DNA from 2 places in the Streptomyces sp. NPDC014733 genome. Region 1 is predicted to be linked to the other one. Evidence: riboswitches for the same ligand, from Rfam matches in the RefSeq annotation. Region 1 holds a riboswitch; the other holds the start of a gene.
The links. Region 1 has a riboswitch for cobalamin ahead of cobN (cobaltochelatase subunit CobN). Riboswitches for the same ligand answer to the same signal wherever they lie in the genome.
Positions count from the first base shown of each region.

Region 2: linked by a shared signal. The riboswitch ahead of metE (5-methyltetrahydropteroyltriglutamate--homocysteine S-methyltransferase) and the one ahead of cobN (cobaltochelatase subunit CobN) in region 1 are both predicted to bind cobalamin.

Region 1 is NZ_JBIBYO010000019.1:40,516-47,677, forward strand. Features, by position in the region: gene cobN (cobaltochelatase subunit CobN) at 1-3,436, opposite strand, end outside; cobalamin riboswitch at 3,473-3,600, opposite strand; gene cobG (precorrin-3B synthase) at 4,015-5,433, shown strand; gene ACF1BH_RS28790 (precorrin-8X methylmutase) at 5,550-6,176, shown strand; gene ACF1BH_RS28795 (precorrin-2 C(20)-methyltransferase) at 6,173-7,162, shown strand, end outside.
Region 2 is NZ_JBIBYO010000004.1:104,857-112,018, reverse strand. Features, by position in the region: gene metE (5-methyltetrahydropteroyltriglutamate--homocysteine S-methyltransferase) at 1-1,861, opposite strand, end outside; cobalamin riboswitch at 2,037-2,183, opposite strand; gene ACF1BH_RS11880 (VOC family protein) at 2,472-2,840, opposite strand; gene ACF1BH_RS11875 (LLM class flavin-dependent oxidoreductase) at 3,126-4,229, shown strand; gene ACF1BH_RS11870 (FMN reductase) at 4,286-4,909, opposite strand; gene ACF1BH_RS11865 (SAM-dependent methyltransferase) at 5,106-5,849, opposite strand; gene ACF1BH_RS11860 (hypothetical protein) at 6,007-6,381, opposite strand; gene ACF1BH_RS11855 (DUF4328 domain-containing protein) at 6,877-7,162, opposite strand, start outside.

The DNA of each region.
Region 1 (7,162 bases):
GGTCGAGGACGTAGGTCTGGGCGAGCTTGTCGTACATCCAGTCGGCGACGACGCCGGTGGTCGCGTCGTAGCCGAAGAGGTAGTCGACGGTGGCGGCGAGTTCGAAGGCGCCCTTGTAGCCGTGGCGGCGCATCGCCTCGATCCAGCGCGGGTTGACGACGCGGGCGCGGAAGACGCGGGACGTCTCCTCGACGAGGGAGCGGGTGCGGATCGTCTCCGGGCGGGTGGAGTCGCCGATGTACGCCTCGGGGGCGGTGCCCTTGAGCGCCTTCACGGTGGCGACCATGCCGCCGTGGTACTGGAAGTAGTCGTCGGAGTCGGCGATGTCGTGTTCGCGGGTGTCGGTGTTCTTCGCGGCGACGGCGATGCGCTTGTACGCGGTTTCCATCTCGTCGCGCGCCGGGCGGCCCTCCAGGCCACGGCCGTACGCGTAGCCGCCCCAGACGGTGTAGACCTCGGCGAGGTCGGCGTCGGTGCGCCAGTCGCGGGAGTCGATGAGCTGGAGCAGGCCCGCGCCGTAGGTGCCGGGTCGGGAGCCGAAGATACGGGTGGTGGCGCGGCGTTCGTCGCCGTGGGCGGCGAGGTCGGCCTGGGCGTGCGCGCGGATGTAGTTGTCGGCGGCGGGCTCGTCCAGCCCGGCGGCGAGCCGTACCGCATCGTCGAGCAGACCGATGACGTGCGGGAACGCGTCGCGGAAGAAGCCGGAGATGCGGAGGGTGACGTCGATGCGGGGGCGGCCCAGCTCCGCCGGGGGGATGGGCTCCAGGCCGGTGACGCGGCGGGAGGCGTCGTCCCAGACGGGGCGGACGCCGAGCAGCGCGAGGGCCTCGGCGACGTCGTCCCCGGAGGTGCGCATGGCGCTGGTGCCCCAGAGGGAGAGGCCGACGGAGGTGGGCCACTCGCCGTTGTCGGCGCGGTAGCGCTCCAGGAGGGAGTCGGCGAGCGCCTGGCCGGTCTCCCAGGCGAGGCGGGACGGGACGGCCTTGGGGTCGACGGAGTAGAAGTTGCGGCCGGTCGGCAGGACGTTGACCAGGCCGCGCAGCGGGGAGCCGGACGGGCCCGCGGGGACGAAGCCGCCGTTCAGGGCGTGGACGGCGTGGTCGATCTCGGTGGTGGTCCCGGCGAGGCGCGGGACGACCTCGCGGGCGGCGAAGCCGAGGATCGCGGCGACCTGTTCGGGCTGCCCGGCGGCCACCTCGGCGACGGCGGACGGCGCCCAGCCGGCGGCCTCCATCGCCTGGACGAGGGCGCGGGCGCGCTCCTCCGCGTCGTCGGCGGCGGTGCGGGTCGCGGCGGACTCGTCCAGGCCCAGCGCCTCCCGCAGCCCGGGCAGCGCGGACGTACCGCCCCAGATCTGGCGGGCGCGGAGGATCGCGAGGACGAGGTTGACGCGCGCCTCACCGGTCGGGGCGGCGCCCAGGACGTGCAGACCGTCACGGATCTGGGCGTCCTTGACCTCGCAGAGCCAGCCGTCGACGTGCAGCAGGAAATCGTCGAAGCCGTCGTCGTCGGGGCGGGCCTCAAGGCCGAGGTCGTGGTCGAGCCTGGCGGCCTGGATGAGGGTCCAGATCTGCGCGCGGATCGCCGGGAGCTTCGCCGGGTCCATGGCGCTGATCTGCGCGTATTCGTCGAGGAGTTGTTCCAGGCGGGCGATGTCGCCGTACGAGTCGGCGCGTGCCATCGGCGGGACGAGGTGGTCGACGAGGGTGGCGTGGACGCGGCGCTTGGCCTGGGTGCCCTCGCCGGGGTCGTTGACGAGGAACGGGTAGATCAGCGGCAGGTCGCCGAGGGCGGCGTCCGGGCCGCAGGCGGCGGAGAGGCCCGCGTTCTTGCCGGGCAGCCACTCCAGGTTGCCGTGCTTGCCGAGGTGGATCATCGCGTCGGCGCCGAAGCCGCCGTCGTCGGCGGAGGCGGCGATCCAGCGGTAGGCGGCCAGGTAGTGGTGGGACGGCGGCAGATCGGGGTCGTGGTAGATCGCGATCGGGTTCTCGCCGAAGCCGCGCGGCGGCTGGATGAGGATCAGCAGGTTGCCGCGGCGCAGGGCGGCGAGGACGATGTCGCCCTCCGGGTTGCGGGAGCGGTCGAGGAACATCTCGCCGGGCGGCGGGCCCCAGTGCTGCTCGACGGAGTCGCGCAGCTCCTGGGGGAGCGTGGCGTACCAGCGCTTGTAGTCGGCGGCGGGGATCCGGACCGGGTTCTTGGCGAGCTGTTCCTCGGTCAGCCACTCCTGGTCGTGGCCGCCCGCCTCGATGAGGGCGTAGATCAGCTCGTCGCCGTCACCGGAGGCGAGACCCGGTACGTCCTCGTCACCGAAGTCGTAGCCCTCCTCACGCAGGCGGCGCAGGAGGGCGACGGCGGAGGCGGGGGTGTCGAGGCCGACGGCGTTGCCGATGCGGGAGTGCTTGGTGGGGTACGCGGAGAGGACCAGTGCCAGCTTCTTGTCCTTCGCCGGGATGTGGCGCAGGCGGGCGTGGCGGACGGCGATCCCGGCGACGCGGGCGGCGCGCTCGGGGTCGGCGGCGTACGTCGGCAGACCGTCCTCGTCGATCTCCTTGAAGGAGAACGGGACGGTGATCAGGCGGCCGTCGAACTCGGGTACGGCGATCTGGGTGGCGGCGTCCAGCGGCGAGAGGCCCTCGTCGTTCTCCTCCCAGGCGGCGCGGTTACCCGTCAGGCAGAGTGCCTGGAGGATCGGCACGTCCAGGGCGGCGAGCGCGCCCGCGTCCCAGGACTCGTCGTCGCCGCCGGCGGACGCCTCGGCCGGCTTGGTGCCGCCCGCGGCGAGGACGGTGGTGACGATGGCGTCGGCCGGGCGCAGCGCGTCGATCAGCTCGGGCTCGGGTGCGCGCAGCGAGGCGACGAAGAGCGGCAGCGGGCGGCCCCCGGCCTCCTCGATCTTGGTGCAGAGCGCGTCGACGAAGCCGGTGTTGCCGCTCATGTGGTGGGCGCGGTAGTAGAGCACCGGGACGAGCGGGCCGTCGATGTCCGTACGGGCCGCGGGCCGCTCCAGCTCGCCCCAGGTCGGCGCGGGCTGCGGCGGTTCGAAGCCGTGGCCGGTCAGCAGGACGGTGTCGGAGAGGAAGCGGGCGAGGCGGCCGAGGTTCTCGGGCCCGCCGTGCGCGAGGTAGGCGTGCGCCTCGGCGGCGGTGCCGACCGGAACGGTGGACGCCTCCATCAGCTGGGCGTCGGGGGCCTGTTCGCCGGAGAGGACGACGACGGGGCGGTGCTGGTCCTCGGCGAGGAGGAGGTTCAGGCCCTCCTCCCAGGCGCGGATGCCGCCGAGGAGGCGGACCACGACGAGGTCGACACCGTCGAGCAGCGCGGGGAGTTCGGCGAGGTCGAGGCGGGCCGGGTTGGCGAGCCGGAACGGCACGGGGCCGCCGGCGGCGCGGGCGCTGAGGAGATCGGTGTCGGAGGTCGACAGCAGCAGAAGCATGCGAGCGCAGAGCCTTCCTCGGGGTATCCGCGCCCCGGGTGGTTCGTTGGACGGCGGGAGTTCCTGACTCACCCGGCAGCTGCCGGGCTCACAGTGGCGGGACCGCGCCGGATTCGCACCGGGCTTCCTCCCTGAGAGCTGCCCCGTGGTCGGGAAAGCCCTCGTCGCCGTCTCCGGCGTCGGCGGGCCGGCTGACCCACCGAAGTGAATGGTAAGGGCTGGTCGGGGCGGTGGGGAGGGGGGCTTGGTGGCGAGGTGCGCGGTGGGTACCGGCGCCGTGGCGGATACCGGCGCCGTGGCAGGCGGGGCCCGCCCCCGGGAGGTGACCGGGGCGGGCCCCTGAGCCGGACCCCGTACGGGGTGCCCGTACGGGGGCGACGCGGGGATCGTCCGGGGCGCGCGGCCCCCTACGGGGTGCCCGTACGGGGGCCGGCTCAGGGATCCGGCGAGGGCGGATCAGGGGCGGTACGAGGGGCGGTTCCGGGGTGTCCGTCCAGGGGCGCGGGGGTTCGCCGGGGCGCCCGGGGCGGGGCCCGGGGCACCGTCGTCCCCGGTGGCGCGTCGGTATGCTCGCGGCCATGCCGCCCTCCCCCTCGAACCGGCCCCCCGGGGCCCAGCCACCGCTGCGCGAGCGCGGTGACGCCTGCCCGGGCGCGCTGCGGCTGCACGCGGCGGCGGACGGCGCGCTGGCCCGTGTCCGGCTGCCCGCAGGGGAGTTGACCGGGCGTCAGGCACGGGCGTTGGGGGATGCGGCGGAGCGGTTCGGGGACGGCGGGATCTCCCTCACCTCGCGCGGCAACGCGGAGCTGCGCGGCCTCGGCGACGGCTGCGGCGGCGCGCTGGCCGCGCTGCTGACCGATGCCGGTCTGCTGCCCTCCGTCCGCCATGAACGCGTCCGCAACCTCGTCGCCTCACCGCTCGCCGGAATCGACCGCCACACCCCGGCCGACGTGCGGCGCTGGGCCCGTGAGCTGGACGGACTGCTCTGCGGACAGGAGTGGACGACGCGGCTTTCGGGCCGCTTCCTCTTCGTCCTGGACGACGGCCGCGGCGATGTGGCGGGCCTGGGCGGCGATGTGACCTTGGTCGCAGAACCGGCGGCGCCGGGCGGCCCGGCAGCCGCGGCGCCGGAGGCGTCCGCGCTCCTCCTCCTCGGCGGGACCGGCGACCCCGGCGACGGGTCCGGCTCCGGCGACGGTCCCGGCCCGGCCCTCCGGATCGCGGGTGCCGATGCCGCCCGTGCCGCGCTCGGTGCCGCCCGTGCCTTCCTGGACGCGGTCGAGGCGAGCGGCAGCGGCGCCTGGCGGTTCCGGGATCTGCCGGGGGGCGCGGCGCCGACCGTGCGCGCCGTCGGCGAGCGGCTGCGCGCCGCCGGGATCCCCGCCGCGTACGTTCCGTCCGGCGAGGTCCCGGCCCGGCCGCGGCGGGGTGCCGGCACCCCGCCGCCCGGCCTCGTCGAAGGACCCGGCGGACGCCGTGCGCTGAGCGTCCCGGCGCCGCTGGGGCGGCTGACCGGCGCACAGTGGCGCCTCCTGGCCCGTACCGCCGCCGAAGGGGACGGCACGCTCCGGCTGACCCCGTGGCGCGGCGTCCTCGTCCCCGGGCTGACCGCACCGGTGGCCGCGGACCGGCTGCGGGAGTGCGCGGACGCGGGCCTGGTCACCGACCCGGACTCGCCCTGGTACCGGCTCGGCGCCTGCACCGGGCGCCCCGGGTGCGCCAAGTCCCTGACCGACGTACGGGCCGACGCGTCCGCCGTCGCCGCGGCCCTGGGGCGGGCCACCGCGCTGCCGGTGCAGTGGTCCGGCTGCGCGCGCCGCTGCGGCCACCCGCACGGCACCTGGATCGACGTCCTGGCGACCGACGGCGGCTACGACGTGACCGTGGTCCGCCCGGGGGCGCCGCCCGAGCCGCTCGCGACCGGCGCCACCGTGCGGCAGGTCGCGGACGCCGTCGCCCACCGGGTGCGCCCGCCGGCCCCCGGCACCGCGCCGTGACCGCCACCGGGCCGCGCGCCGGACCACCGCCCCAAGGGCGCGCACCCCTGGTGCCGCACCCCGCATCCGTATCCCGTTTCCCCACCCCACCACCGATCCACCACACCGAGGGCACCGTGTTCGACTACGAGAAGGACGGGGCGGCGATCTACCGCCAGTCCTTTGCCACCATCCGCGCCGAGGCCGACCTCGCGGGGCTGCCCGCCGACGTCAGCCGGGTCGCGGTCCGGATGATCCACGCCTGCGGCATGGTCGACCTCGTCCGCGACCTCGCCTTCTCCCCCGGCGTGGTGGCGAGCGCACGCGCCGCGCTGCGCGCCGGCGCGCCGGTCCTGTGCGACGCCAACATGGTCGCCAGCGGCGTCACCCGTAAGCGGCTGCCCGCCGGCAACGAGGTGGTGTGCACCCTCGCCGACCCGTCGGTGCCCGCGCTCGCCGCCGAGTTGGGGACCACCCGCAGCGCCGCCGCGCTGGAGCTGTGGCGGGACAAGCTGGACGGTGCGGTCGTCGCCGTCGGCAACGCCCCGACCGCGCTCTTCCGCCTCCTGGAGATGATCGAGGAGGGCGCGCCGCGGCCCGCCGCGGTGCTCGGCATACCCGTCGGCTTCATCGGCGCCGCCGAGTCCAAGGAGGCGCTGGCCGCCCATCCGTCGGGCCTGGAGCACCTGGTGGTGCGCGGACGGCGTGGCGGCAGCGCCATGGCCGCGGCCGCCGTCAACGCCCTGGCGAGCGAGGAGGAATGAGCGTGCCCGAGCAGCAGTCCGGCGCCCGCACCCCGGGCCGTCTCTACGGTGTGGGGCTCGGCCCCGGAGACCCGTCCCTGATGACCGTGAAGGCCGTCCGGGTCATCGCCGAGGCCGATGTGGTGGCGTACCACAGTGCGCGCCACGGCCGGTCCATCGCCCGCGCCATCGCCGCCGAGCATCTGCGCGCCGACCACATCGAGGAGGCGCTGGTCTACCCGGTCACCACCGAGTCGACCGACCACCCCGGCGGCTACCGCGGCGCCCTCGACGACTTCTACGAGGAGGCCGCGGCGCGGCTCGCCGCGCACCTGGACGCGGGCCGCACGGTCGCCGTGATCTCCGAGGGCGACCCGCTCTTCTACGGCTCGTACCAGCACATGCACAAGCGTCTGGCGCACCGTTACCCCACCGAGGTCGTCCCCGGCGTGACCTCGATCAACGCGGCCGCCGCCCGGCTGGGCAGGCCGCTGGTGGAGGCCGACGAGGTGCTGACGGTGCTGCCCGGCACGCTCCCCGAGGAGGAGCTGACGGCCCGGCTGGCCGCCACCGACTCCGCCGTCGTCATGAAGCTGGGCCGCACCTTCCCCACCGTCCGCCGGGCCATGGAACGCTCGGGCCGGCTGCCGGAGGCGCGCTACGTCGAACGCGCCACGATGGCAGGCGAACGGACCGGGGAGCTGGCGGACGTCGCCCCCGATTCCGTGCCGTACTTCGCGGTCGCGGTGGTGCCGAGCCGGGTCGCGGAGCGGGACGTCCCCGAGAGCGCGTCGGGGAGCGCCCCCGAGGGTGTGTCCGGGGCGCCCGGCGAGGCGGCGCACGCCCCGGAGAGCGGGCCCGGGGGCGCCCCCGAGAACGTGTCAGGGGCGCCCGGCGAAGCGGCGCACGCCCCCGGCGACGCGTCGGGGGACATGCCCGGGACCGGCTCCGGCGAGGTGGTCGTCGTCGGCACCGGACCGGCCGGACCGCTGTGGCTGACACCCGAG
Region 2 (7,162 bases), on a different contig from region 1:
TACCGGCTGCCTCCAGGTCCCCGACCTCGTCGCGCAGCGCCAGCGCGACCTGGCGTGCGGTGTCGCCCAGCGGCTGGTCGTCGCGGACGAACGACCAGGCCAGCATGGTCACCGGACCGGTCAGCATCCCCTTGACGGGCCGCTCGGTGCAGGACTGCGCATACGTCGTCCAGCGCACCGTCATCGGCCCGGGGCGGGAGACGTCGCCGGCCAGGATCGGCGGCCGGACGTAGCGGGTGCCGTACGACTGGACCCATCCGTGCCGCGTGGCGAGGTAGCCGGTCAGCTGCTCGGCGAAGTACTGGACCATGTCGTTGCGCTCGGGCTCGCCGTGCACCAGGACGTCCAGCCCGGCCTTCTCCTGGAAGGCCAGCACCTCGCGGATCTCGGTGCGGATCCGCTCCTCGTACCCTTCGGTGCCGATCCGCCCGGCCCGCAGGTCGGCCCGCGCGGTGCGCACCTCGGTGGTCTGCGGGAACGAGCCGATGGTCGTCGTCGGCAGCAGCGGCAGTCCCAGGTGGGCGCGTTGGGCGGCGGCCCGCTCGGCGTACGGCTCCGAGCGGCGGGCGTCCGCGTCGGTGACGGCGGCGGCGCGGGCGCGGACCACCGGGTCACGGGTGAGGGGGGAGCGCGCCCGGGACGCCAGGTCGGCCTTGTTGGCGACCAGTTCGGCGGCGATCGCGCCGGTGCCGCGCGCCAGGCCCTCGGCGAGGGTGACGACCTCGGCGGCCTTCTGGCGGGCGAAGGCGAGCCAGCGCAGGACCTGCGGGTCGATGTCCCGCTCGGCGGTGGTGTCGAGGGGGACGTGCAGCAGCGAGCAGGAGGCCGCGACGTCGACCCGGTCGGCGAGCCCCAGCAGCGTGCCGAGGGTGGTCAGCGACGCGGTCAGATCGTTGACCCAGATGTTGCGGCCGTCGACGACCCCGGCCACCAGCCGCTTGCCGGGCAGCCCGCCGACGGCGGCGAGCGCGTCGAGGTTGGCGGCGGCGGGCCCGGTGAAGTCCAGTGCCAGCCCGTCCACCGGCGCCTTCGCCAGCACCGGCAGCGCGTCGCCGAGCCGGTCGAAGTAGGAGGCGACGAGGAGCTTCGGCCGGTCGGTGAGGGCGCCCAGCGCACGGTAGGCGCGGGCGGCGGCGTTCAGTTCGGCGGGCGTACGGTCCGCCACCAGCGCAGGCTCGTCCAGCTGTACCCAACCGGCACCGGCGGCCCGCAGATCGGCCAGGACCTCGGCGTAGACCGGCAGCAGCCGGTCCAGCAGCGTCAGCGGGTCGAAGTCCGCGGCCACCCCGGGGGCGGGCTTCGCCAGCAGGAGGTAGGTGACCGGGCCCACCAGCACCGGACGGGCCGTCAGCCCCAGCGCCAGGGCCTCCGTCAGCTCGCCCACCTGCTTGCCGGAGTCGGCCGTGAACACCGTGTTCGGACCCAGCTCGGGCACCAGGTAGTGGTAGTTGGTGTCGAACCACTTGGTCATCTCCAGCGGCGCGACGTCCTGCGTACCGCGCGCCATGGCGAAGTAGACGTCAAGGGGGCATCCCGGGTCCGGGCGGAGCGGGGAATGCGGGGAAGCGCCGGCGGCGACGGCCTCGCGGTGCCGCTCGGGGATCGCACCCACCATGACGGTGGTGTCGAGGACATGGTCGTAGTACGAGAAGTCGCCGGTCGGGACCGTGCCGATACCGGCGTCGGCCAGCTGCTGCCAGTGGGTGCGACGCAGCTCGGCGGCGGTGGCGCGCAGCGCGTCGGCGGTGACGCGGCCCTTCCAGTACCCCTCGACGGCCTTCTTCAGTTCCCGGTTCTGCCCCTGACGGGGGTAGCCGTACACGGTGGCCCGTGCTCCCGCGGCTGCGGACTCGGTGGTCACGGAGATCTCCTTCGCGAGATGAATCCCTGAGATCCCGGCGACGGGACGGAGCGCGAAGGGGTGACGGACCGGACGGAAACGACCGCGCGGTCCTCCGCCTGGTGTGTGTACGCCGACCCGCCCACGAGGTCACCGGGATGTCCGGGCACGCGGGGTGCGCACCCGGGCAGGTGGCAGGTCTTCGGACTCGCGGGCACGTCCTTCGGAGGAGGACACCTACTGGCCGTCGCTTCCCGGGCCCTGCGGACCCAGTGCGTATGACGGCGGTCGTTCCCGCTCACCGCTGCGGGGCAGTCCCGGATTCCCACCGGGTTCCCTCTTACGACGACCCGCCTGGCGGACGGGGCGAACCAGCTGCACCGGCCACCCTACGGGCCGACCGGCGCCGCGGTGGCGGTGCGTCCGCCCTCCGGACGGTGAGGTGGGACACGCCCCTCGCCCGCATGAAAAGCGCGAGGGCGGGGAAACCGCCCGCGCGTCTCCCGCCCCTCCGCCCCCGCCCCCCCCGTGCGGGCGCCTCCGTGCCGTGCCCGGTGGCGGGGGAGGGGCGGGGTGCGCCGGGGCTTCCCGGCGGGGCGGGCCGGTGCGGGTACCGGCCCGCCGGTCCTGCTCAGTGCCGCCCGGTGTCGATGACGCAGAAGCGGTTGCCCTCCGGGTCGGCGAGGACGACGAAGTCGGCGTCGTCCGGCGCGAGGTCCCACGCCACCCGCCGGGCGCCCAGCCCCACCAGCCGTTCGACCTCGGCGGCCTGGTCGGCGGCGTCCCCGGCGTAGAGGTCCAGATGGACCCGCGGCCGCTCCTGGACCGGCGTCACGCTCCGGCCCAGCGCCACCTGCACACCGTGCCCGGCGGCCGGTACGAGGACCGCCCAGTCGTCCTCGATCTCCTCGCGGGGGACGTATCCCAGCGCCTCGCCCCAGAACGCCGCGGCCCGGCGCACGTCCGAGACCCCCAACACCACGGAACCCACTGTCAGCATGGGCCGAGTCTCCCGCACCGCACGGCGCGCCGTGCGGGGGAGCGGACGGGAAAGCGCGCCCGGGCGCCGCGACCGGTCCGCGCTCGCCGCCCGCTCCGGCCCGGAATGCCGCCGTACGGGTGGCATGACACCCTGGCTGTGGCGTGGGCCCGGTGGCACGGAGGCCGGGACCGGCCGGGCCGAGGGCCGGTGTCCGGACGGTCCCGGAGACCGGGCGGCCGGTCGTCCCGCAGTACCGGGGCGGGCGGCCGCACCCTGAGTACGCAACCGAGCGAGGCGGTCACCATGGAGTTCGGCATCTTCACCGTCGGCGATGTGACGACCGACCCGACCACCGGCCGTACGCCGAGCGAGCACGAGCGCATCAAGGCCACGCTCGCCATCGCGGCCAAGGCCGAGGAGGTCGGTCTGGACGTGTTCGCCACCGGCGAGCACCACAATCCGCCGTTCGTACCGTCGTCGCCCACCACCCTCCTCGGGTATCTGGCGGCCCGCACCGAACGGATCGTCCTGTCCACCTCCACCACGCTGATCACCACCAACGACCCCGTGAAGATCGCCGAGGACTTCGCCTACCTCCAGCACCTAGCCGACGGCCGCGTCGACCTGATGCTGGGCCGCGGCAACACCGGGCCCGTCTACCCCTGGTTCGGCCAGGACATCCGCCAGGGCATCCCGCTCGCCATCGAGAACTACGCGCTGCTGCACCGGCTCTGGCGGGAGGACGTGGTCGACTGGGAGGGCAAGTTCCGCGGTCCGCTGCAGGGCTTCACCGCCACGCCCCGGCCGCTGGACGGCGTTCCCCCGTTCGTCTGGCACGGTTCGATCCGCTCCCCGGAGATCGCGGAACAGGCCGCGTACTACGGCGACGGCTTCTTCCACAACAACATCTTCTGGCCCATGTCCCACACCCAGCGGATGATCCGCCTCTACCGGCAGCGCTTCACCCACCACGGCCACGGCGCCCCCGACCAGGCCATCGTCGGCCTCGGCGGCCAGGCGTTCCTGCGCGCCAACTCCCAGGACGCGGTCCGTGAGTTCCGCCCGTACTTCGACAACGCGCCGGTCTACGGGCACGGTCCTTCCCTGGAGGAGTTCACGGAGCAGACGCCGCTGACCGTCGGCTCACCGCAGCAGGTCATCGAGCGGACCCTCGGCTTCCGCGACGCCGTCGGCGACTACCAGCGTCAGCTGTTCCTGATGGACCACGCCGGATTGCCGCTGAAGACCGTCCTGGAACAGCTCGATCTGCTCGGCGGTGAGGTCGTCCCCGTCCTCCGCAAGGAATTCGCGGCCCTCCGCCCGGCCGGGGTACCCGACTCGGCACCCCGCCACCCGGCCGTCGCGGCCCGGGAGGCGGACCCCGGCGCCGGCCCGGAGGCCACGTAGCGAGACCACCCGGCACGTACGGACCGGCCCCCCCCGCGCCGCGGGCGGCCGGTCCGTCAGGAAGCCGCCCCGCCGCCCAGCAACTGCTCCATCGGGACGACGTCCTCGAACTCGTCGCGCCGCACCCGCGCCCCGCAGCCCTGGACCAGCCGGGCGTAGTCCGCCGCCGCGGCCTCGACCCGGTTGCGCAGCGCCGTGCCCTGCTGGGCGGTGTCCGCGCCGAAATCGCTGGTCGCGGCGTAGACACCGCGGGGTGAGACGACGGCGTGCAGATAGGAGAACATCGGCCGCATCGCGTGCTCCAGCACCAGCGAATGCCGTTCCGTACCGCCGGTGGCGGCCATGAGCACCGGCATGTCGTCGAGCGTCCCCTCCGGCAGCACGTCGAAGAAGGACTTGAAGAGTCCGCTGAACGAGGCGTTGAAGGCGGGCGTCACCGCGATCACCCCGTCGGCCCGCGCCACCGTCTCGAACGCCTCCTCCAGCGGGCCGGTGGGGAAACCGGACAGCATCGCGTCCGTGATCGCCCGGCCCAGCGGCCGCAGCTCCACGAACGACGAGTCGACGTCCTGCCCCCGGTCCTCCAGCGCGGCGCGGACCGCGGCCTCCAGCCGGTCGGCGAGCAGCCGGGTCGAGGACGGCTCCCGCAGGCCCCCGCTGATGATCGCCAGATTCGTCATCGCGTCACGATCCTCCGTCCAGGGCGGCGTCGCACCGTGCCCGCGACGCGCACGCGGAACGCGCACGGACGGCCGCGCACTCCGCGCCGCCCGGCGCCGTTTCCCCCAGGCTACGGTTCGCCGCCGCACCCGGCAGGTCCACGGCCACCGGCCCGGCGGCGCGTTGGCACCCCGCCGGGCCGGGCGTGCCGCGGTTTCAGCGGCCGTCCGGGGTCCGCCGCAGGACCAGCGTGAGGAAACCCCAGGTGTCCCGGTAGGCGCGCAGCCACTCGGAGCGGCGGAGGTGCGCGGTGGCGAGCGCCTCCGCGCTGCCGGGGTCGTCGGGGTGGTCCAGCGCCCAGGCGGCGAGCGTGCCCCAGCAGGCCCACTCGTAGGCGTCCAGCTCCTGGCGGGTGCTGATGTGGCCGTCCACGGGCGTCCAGCCGTCGGCGACGACACGGTCCAACGTGGTCGCGAGGTCGGCGAAGTCCCCGAGCATCCCGACGGCCTCCGGGGACGGGGTGCGCTCCCAGAAGCCGTCGCCGATCACCACGCGGCCGCCGGGGGCGAGATGCTCGCGCGCCGCGGCCAGTGTGGGCAGCAGTCCGCCGAAGGCGTGTGCCGCGCCGACGCTCAGCACCAGGTCGAACGGTTCGGCGGAGACGAACTCCGCGGCCGGCTGCCGGTGCAGCGCGAGCCGTTCCGCGACGCCCCGCGCCCGCGCCCCCTCCCGGGCCTGCGCCAGCGCGTCCTCGGAGAGGTCCACGCCCGTGGCCGACGCCTCGGGCCGCGCCTCCAGGGCCCGCAGCAGCCACTCCCCGCCCCCGCACCCGAGGTCGAGCACCCGCTCGTCCCCCCGCGGCAGGCCCCTCGCCAGCAGCCGGTGGACGGAGGCGTCGTCGAGCGGCGACTTGACCGGGTGCTCGGCATGGGCGATCCGGGATATCTGTTCACGGTCCATCGGGGCAGCTTGGCAAAGGGAGGGGCGCGGCGCACCCCAATTTCCGGGCGGGAGACCCGGCCGGGCGACGGCGCCGGGGGCCCGGAGCACGCGGGCGCCCCCGGTCCGGGCCTGGGAGAGGTCCGGACCGGGGGCGCCGTTCAGCGCGGACCGGCCGTTACGGCTTGACGAGCAGGATCGAGTTGATCGGTGTCAGGTCCTTGTCGATGTAGTAGCCGGCGCCGAGGTAGCCCTGGCAGTCGCCGGTGCCGTTGTACCCGGTGCAGGTGCGGGCCGTGGCGCCGCCCGTCTGGTTGTTGAAGACGTAGTGCTGGCCGACCTGGTTACTGAGGTTGTGGGCGCCGTAGCTGTAGAACACCAGCGACGGACGGTCGTTGTTCCACCCGGCGTTCTGCGGGTAGACGCAGACGGCCCCGGACGGGCAGCCGCGCACCGTCCCCGCGATCTGGGCGGCGCTGGCGGTGGTCGCTCCCGCCGTGGCGAGGGCGCCGGCGGCAAGTGTCAGGGCGACGGCCTTGGTGATCTTTCGCATGTTCTCCCCCTTGAGGTCCGGTGGCGCGCCGCTTCACGGGCCCCGTCGGCCTGCGGCACGGCGGGCGTCTCGGCGACGCACCGGAAATGTCGCATGAACAGCCAAGTCCCCACCATCTCTTCGGTCATGAAACGAAACCACGTGTATGTCGTGATGAAGTGTGCTAAAAGGCCGTCCGTTCTCCGGCGTCTCCCGGAACGCGAGGAAGCCGCAGGACACCGGCCCGGGGCGGCGGCGGAAGGCGCCCGCGGAGGCCGGGCTTCCCGCCTGCGCGCGGAGCGGCGCCGGGGCGGGGGTACGGCGACGAAATCCGTACGCTGCGGGCCCCCGGAAGACGCTCCGGCGTAGGGGGCCCGCCCTCCGGCCCGCGGGGAGCGACCCGGACGTCCGCCTTCCGGGCCGGGCGTCCTCATCCCTCTTCGGTACGGCGGTGTCCGCCGGGGGTACGAGAGGCGTACGAGGCGTGCCACCCGCCCCGTACGCCCGGTGCCGCGCTCACCCCTTCCCCTGCCACCGCCACCGGTTCTGCCATGCGGTGATCCGGGTGAGGATGACGACGATCAGCACGGCGGCGGCCAGGTCGAGCGCCGCGCAGACGGTGGAGAGGGCCGCGGCGTCGCGCAGCCCCGACTCGGTGATCTTCTTGGCCAGGTAGTAGTGGCCCATGGAACGGCTGAGCAGCGTGTCGGCGACGAACAGCGCCCACCAGACGGCGATCGGGCCGCGCGGGGCCGGGCGGCGCGGGGCGCAGGCCCGCCACATGTCCGTCACGACCTGGTAG